DNA from 3 places in the Halorhodospira halochloris genome. Region 1 is predicted to be linked to each of the others. Evidence: predicted binding sites of a transcription regulator. Region 1 holds the regulator's gene; each other region holds the start of a gene.
What was found. Region 1 encodes sigma-54, which starts transcription at its own class of promoters, with help from an activator protein. Its sites were predicted from a motif close to TGGCANGNTNCNTGCTT; they were not measured.
Positions count from the first base shown of each region.

Region 1 (2,265 bases):
TGGTTAAGGCTGACGCTGGTAGCATAACCCTTAACCAGGCAGATTTAACCGAGCTACCCATTCATGCTAGGGCCAAAGCTGGTATCGGCTATCTCCCGCAGGAGCCATCAGTATTTCGTAAACTAAGCGTCGCAGACAACCTCAACGCCATTTTGCAGCTGCGCTCAGATCTCAGCCGAGCCGAGCGCAAAAGTGCAGCAGAAGAGCTGCTAGAAGACTTTGGCGTAAATCACGTTCGCGATTCTATGGGAATTTCTCTGTCTGGAGGGGAAAGGCGTCGGGTTGAGATTGCCAGAGCCCTTGCCGCTAATCCGCAATTTATTTTATTGGATGAACCCTTCGCCGGAGTCGACCCAATATCGGTTGGCGACATTCAACGGATAGTTCGCCGGTTAGCCGATCGCGGCATCGGTGTTCTCATTACCGACCACAACGTACGCGAAACCCTGGGCATTGTTCAGAGGGCATATATCCTTAGCGACGGCCGGGTCTTAGCTGCAGGAAACGCCCAAGAAATCCTCGCTGACCCTAAAGTAAGGGAGGTCTATCTGGGTGAGGATTTTAGCTTATGATAAGCTTTAGTGTAGTACTGTTTGAAAATTTAACCACCACTGTAAAGAATTTGATATGAAGCAAACGCTTCAGCTAAGAGTGGGCCAACAGCTGGCCATGACGCCTCAGTTACAGCAGGCCATTCGGCTGCTGCAGCTGTCTAGTCTCGAATTGCATAACGAAATCCAGCAGGCGCTGGAATCCAATCTAATGCTGGAGACTGATGAGGGCGAAGAGACAAGCGTTGCAGACAAGTCAAATCAGGATCAAAACGCGGAAGAGCAACCTAGCGGTGAGGCAATACCCGACGAACTACCCTTGGATACCAGCTGGGAAGATATTTATGACGCCAGCTACGCCTGCGCATCCCCAGGAGCTGATTCAGCCACAGACATCTTAGAGAATCGCAGCTCCAACCCCCAGGGACTGATAGAGCATTTGCTCTGGCAAGTGGAGATGGAGGACCTTACCGAGAGTGAACGTTTAGTTGCCGAGATCATTGTTGATTCTATTGATGAGGACGGCTACCTCCAGTCAAGTGTTGAAGAGATACACGGCCAGCTTCCGACAAGCATCCATTTCAGCCCTAGCGATGTGGAGTCTATCCTTGCCCGTATCCAGCGCTTGGATCCGCATGGCATAGCCGCTCGATCACCTGCAGAGGCACTTTTTATTCAGCTTGAGCAACTCCCCGAAACCACACCTTGGCGAGGGGAAGCGATGGAAATAGTCCTCAACCACTTGGAACGAGTCGCCGAGCAGCGCTATGACGAGATACAAGCCGAGCTAGGCTTGAGTGGCTCGGCTGTTGACGAAACACTCGAACTGATCAGGAGCCTCGATCCTCGGCCGGGTCAACAACTGAGCAACTCTGCACCAGAGTACATCATTCCTGACGTTACCGTATTCCGCCAGGACGGCGCTTGGCATGTTGAACTCAATCGCGAGATGACGCCTACTCTACGGATCAACCCCTACTACGCCAGTCTCGTTAAACGCGGCGATACTAGTGCCGATAATCACTGTTTACGGACCCACCTCCAGGAGGCTCGCTGGTTGTTAAAGAGCTTGCAAAGCCGCAATGAGACGCTGCTTAAGGTGGCCAGCGCCATCGTCGATCGGCAAAGAGAGTTCATGGACCACGGCGAGGAGGCCATGCAGCCTCTGGTATTGCGCGAGATAGCCGAGACAATTGACATGCATGAGTCTACAATATCGCGGATAACAACCAACAAATACATGTACACACCACGTGGGACGTATGAGTTCAAGTACTTTTTTTCCAGTCACGTAAGCACCACAGATGGAGGTGAGGCATCTGCTACTGCCATCCGGGCACGAATAAAACGCTTGATAAGCGCTGAAGAGACCAGCAAACCGCTTAGTGACAGCGCCATCGCTGAATCTCTCAGGGATGAGGGCATCAAGGTAGCACGTAGGACCGTAGCCAAGTATCGTGAATCTTTGGGCATTGCCTCGTCTTCGCAACGCAAAGTCAAACAAAGAGGCTACGGCAATAAGACGCAAGCTGCAGAACTTCGCAAATGAAGGATCCAAGCCATGCAAATCAAACTCAGCGGTCACCATATAGAGATTACCGACTCCTTACGCGACTATGTAAATGACAAGATGAGCAGGCTACAGCGTCACTTTGACAATTTGATTGACACTGAAGTCATACTATCTGTTGAAAAATTGCAACAGAAAGCGGAG
Region 1 covers NZ_AP017372.2:2,028,336-2,030,600, forward strand. Annotated here, with positions in the region: gene lptB (LPS export ABC transporter ATP-binding protein) at 1-572, shown strand, start outside; gene HH1059_RS09300 (RNA polymerase factor sigma-54) at 628-2,100, shown strand; gene hpf (ribosome hibernation-promoting factor, HPF/YfiA family) at 2,113-2,265, shown strand, end outside.

Region 2 (2,265 bases), 760 kb from region 1:
CCGCTTCTTGACTATCAGCGACGGGGACGACTATTTCCCGTGCTGCCTCGCGAGCGGCGTAAGCGGCAGTAAGTACGGCACCTACTGAACGTATCTCGCCGCCGAGGGTAAGCTCACCAACGAATTCAAGATGCTCGATGTCCCCGTTGACTTGGCCCGATGCAGCGAGGATGCCCATGGCGATGGCGAGATCGAATCTGCCTCCGCCTTTCGGCAGATCGGCTGGGGCCATATTGACTGTGATGCGCCCGGATGGGAATAGGAAACCGCTGTTGGTTATTGCGCTATATACCCGGGCCCGCGATTCGCGCACTTCGGTTCGGGGCAGGCCAACTAGTGCCAGGGATGGTAATCCCATGGCTATATGTACTTCTACTCGAACTTCTGGAGCAGTAATCCCAACTGCTGCGCGCGCCCATGCAATGGCAAGAGTCATCAGGCCCTCCTTGGCCGCATCAAATACATTATGTGTTTGCCTTCATGGAGTCGCACCAAGCGCGATACCATACGCACAGATCTGCGCATGGTTATCGCAGGTGGCTCATGAAGGCAGTCCTAGCCCCCTGAAGGGGATTGTATCTTCCCTATAGGGCGTTTGGCTTTCCTTGCCGTTGCCTGGACTATAGGTGGTAGGCTCCTAGATGTCCAGCTAGTTTTGCCCGTCTTGAGAAGATTTCCCCTCTGACTGTTTGGCTTCCAGCTCTGCTACCCGGCGGCTTAGCTCGTCAAGCTGCGTTCTAGTCCGAGCAAGTACTTTAGCTTGGGCGTCGAACTCCTCCCGGGTGACTAGGTCCAGGCGTGAGAACCCAGACTGGAGAGAGGCACGGACATTTTTCTCTACCTCCTCGTGAAACTCCCTTACTCCCGCCGGCAGGCTGGCGGTCAGTTTTTGTGCTAGATCATCGATAGTTTTGTTGTCGAGCATTGCCTTAACCCTCATCGATTCGCACCGATTTGGTGCAGCGGAGAATGCATTTTCATCCATTGTGGGGCATTTCGAGCCGTGAATCGACCCCCAGGGGTGATGTTGGCGTAATTTTCCGGCCTGGCATGCCTTATGCAGATCCCCTGATGATCGCAGCGATTATTTCTCGCTGAGGTTCCGCATAACGTGCAATGAGGACGTCAATCATGAAATTAGTAACGGCGATTATCAAGCCTTTCAAGCTCGACGATGTCCGTGAGGCCCTCTCAGCCATTGGCGTGCAGGGGATTACTGTCACTGAGGTTAAGGGTTTCGGCAGGCAGAAGGGGCACACGGAGCTTTATCGTGGGGCTGAATACGTAGTCGATTTCTTGCCCAAGATGAAACTGGAGGTTGCGGTAGAGGACGGCTTAGTCGACCGCGCCTGCGATGCCATTACCAATGCCGCAAATAGCGGCAAGATTGGTGACGGTAAGATTTTTGTCTTCAACGTCGAGCAGGCTGTGCGTATCCGGACGGGTGACACCGGCAATGATGCACTCTAACTGGGTCGCCATATAACGCTTAGCGGAGGATTAGTCCGATGGAAGATGTAATGGAAATGGCATATGCGCTGGATACGTTTTACCTCCTGTTATCCGGCGCTTTGGTAATGTGGATGGCGGCAGGATTTACGATGCTCGAAGCGGGCATGGTAAGGGCGAAGAATACTACCGAGATTCTTACCAAGAATGTCGGTCTTTATTCGATAGCCGTTATCATGTACATGCTTATCGGCTGGAACATAATGTATGAAAGTGACGGTGGCATCCTCGGATTTTTGCCGACCATCCAGTTTCTGCTGCCAGCAACCGAGCCAGTTACAGCTGAAATGGCCCGGGCAGGAGAGGCCGATTTCTCGTACTTCTCTGATTTCTTTTTCCAGGTAGTCTTTGTTGCTACCGCAATGTCGATCGTCTCTGGTGCCGTCGCAGAACGGATGAAGCTCTGGTCTTTCTTCATCTTTGCAGTGGTGCTGACAGGCTTTATATACCCCATTCAAGGCATGTGGAGCTGGGGTGGCGGCTTCCTTGATGAGTTAGGCTATGCCGATTTCGCCGGCTCTGGGATAGTCCACATGGCCGGTGCTGCAGCGGCACTTGCCGGCGTTATTGTCTTAGGTGCCCGCAAGGGCAAATATGGCCCTGGTGGCCAAGTGCGGGCGATACCTGGAGCTAACATGCCCCTGGCGGCGCTTGGAACGCTGATCCTCTGGCTGGGCTGGTTCGGCTTTAATGGCGGCTCTGAACTCTCGGTCTCGTCGGCCGATGCCGCTAATGCTGTGGCGACAGTTTTCATGA
Region 2 covers NZ_AP017372.2:2,789,116-2,791,380, reverse strand. Annotated here, with positions in the region: gene HH1059_RS12775 (YifB family Mg chelatase-like AAA ATPase) at 1-436, opposite strand, end outside; gene ubiK (ubiquinone biosynthesis accessory factor UbiK) at 650-925, opposite strand; gene HH1059_RS12765 (P-II family nitrogen regulator) at 1,132-1,470, shown strand; gene amt (ammonium transporter) at 1,509-2,265, shown strand, end outside.
Region 2: HH1059_RS12765 (P-II family nitrogen regulator) is a predicted target of sigma-54. The motif match lies at 1,047-1,063, and genes of this name have one in related genera.

Region 3 (2,265 bases), 140 kb from region 1:
CAATCGGATCTAAACTATGCGGTGACGCAAAACCGTTCTGGTGAGCGGGCGGAGGAGTTGACGATGGCAGTGGCAGAAGAGTGGAGACAAGAGGGACGTAAAGAAGGACGGCAAGAAGGACGTAAAGAAGGATGGAAAGAGGGAAGTCAAGAAGGGCAGCAAAGAGGGCGTCTAGAGGCTAAGGCATCAGACCTTCTTCGCCTGATTGAGCGCAAATTCGGATCTCAGGCAAAAAGGCTCTATAAAGAGCGAGTGGAGAATGCTTCCCTAGAACAGCTTGATCACTGGTTTGATCGAGCCATAGATGCTGCACGAGTAGAGAACGTTTTTGCTGAAGATTAAAGCCTTTTAGCGCAAGATTGCTCGGCAGAGAGGGCACACATAACGTAACTCAAAACTAATGGGTTTGCTTCACCCGACTAGATGGCCAGAGTCGGCTGGTGTTCTGCAAGCTGCCATGTAACATGTCCCTCCCTCTAAAAGAAGAGTTACCAAATCGCTTCACCGGTAAGGTGCTTGCCTACACCGAGGGCCTCGACTAGACGGATTTCGTGGCCAGTAGTCTCACTTACGATGCCACCCTGCGCAATCTGGAGCTGATCGGCGAAGCCGCCACCCATATTTCGGATGAGGTTCGGGACGAGCATCCTGAAATCCCCTGGAGGATGATCATCGCCACCCGCAACCGCCTCATCCGCGGCCACCTCGGTATCGACGATGACACTCTGTGGAGCATCATCCAGGATGACGTGCCCCGACTTTTGCCCCAGCTCAAGGCGCTGAAAGATGAAGTGTCGTGGAACCCGGCAGATTCATGAGCATCCTCACCTACGTACCTGCATCTTCGAGCAATCCATTTCGCAGATCTCTCCTGCTCCATCCGAGAGTTATCTTAGAAGTCGTCTCTGCCGGCGGATGTGAATCGTCTGCTCAGCGTTGGACAAGAAAATCTTGCCGTCACCGATCCTGCCGCTGTTAGCAGCATTAGTAATAACATCACAGGCAAGGTCCACTAGGCCATCCTCCACGGCCACCTCAAGCTTCATCTTAGGTATGAAGTCGACTACGTACTCAGCCCCGCTATAGAGCTCGGTCCGCCCCCTTTGACGCCCGAAACCCTTTACCTCGGTGACGGTCATCCCCTGCACACCGATCGCGCAGAGCGCCTCCCGGACATCGTCGAGCCTGAAAGGCTTTATAATTGCCGTTAACAATTTCATACTTCATGCCCCCCGTTTCGATTTTGTTTCGTACCCCCAGTTCACAAATTTAGCTGCGGTATATAGGGGATTGCATAAGATATGCCACCCCTGGCTAGCAGCTTGGATCCCCTTCCTGGGTGCCTCCAAGGGCCCCCCCTGAACCACTGGGTTACTCCGGTGTAAAAATCGAGCTTATCGTCGAGTTTGAGAGCTCAAGGTATGGCTAGAAATCGTGCCCAAACATTACTTCATGGGTAGCCGAACGAAGTTGCTTGGAATCAGCCAAGCGGGGGGGGCAGCACTTTCTAGTGAGCCAAGGAGTGGATCTGCCGACCGAGTGAGCGCTAGCACTGCTTTGGATGGCGGGAACAGGCAGATCGGCACGTTGTGAAGCCGCTCTGAAAACCGACCCTGTTGTAGAGGTCTAGACGGTATTTACGTGGCCCTGAGTCAGCGTAGTGCTGGGCCCTGGTGCCAACTAATGGCGTATTTTTTGCAAGGTTTCTTGGAAAAGGCGAAAAAGAGGCTCTGGAGGTTGGTATAACAGCTGTTGCAGGCCTATAGCTGCGATTTGCCCCCCTCCGGCAGTCGGCTAGTCGCTAATCAAAGGCGGTGAGTTTCGCTAGTCGCGAGCGCCGGTTGACGGAGCTGATACTTCAATGGGGGAAAGATGACTTACGATGCAGCACAAAGGGAAGGGCATAGGCTCGCATTTTTAGCAAGTATCCTCGACAGTCAGCCGGGTGCTGTCTGTGTTGTTGATAAAGAAGGCTGTTTTACCTACATCAACGCAGCTGCTTGTCAACGGCTCGGTTATCCCGATCCGGAGGAGTTGCTCGGAGAGCGCTTAGAATCAGTGGTGTACGCTTATCGGGATGACCCTTGCGCCCTGGCGCTCACTGAGCAGCTAATTCAGGTTGCGAGAACTGGCTCCTCACAAAACTTCGAGTCAGTAACTTGGCTTCGAACACGCAATGGCGATCCCCTTGCGGTAATTGTTGAAGCTGCTGTGCTGCGTGAAGGTGAAAAGACGGCGGGTACGGTTGTTACCTTCCGCGAGTGC
Region 3 covers NZ_AP017372.2:2,169,876-2,172,140, reverse strand. Annotated here, with positions in the region: gene HH1059_RS09860 (Rpn family recombination-promoting nuclease/putative transposase) at 1-342, shown strand, start outside; gene HH1059_RS09855 (HepT-like ribonuclease domain-containing protein) at 552-818, shown strand; gene HH1059_RS09850 (P-II family nitrogen regulator) at 888-1,220, opposite strand; gene HH1059_RS09845 (PAS domain-containing protein) at 1,873-2,265, shown strand, end outside.
Region 3: HH1059_RS09850 (P-II family nitrogen regulator) is a predicted target of sigma-54. The motif match lies at 1,291-1,307, and genes of this name have one in related genera.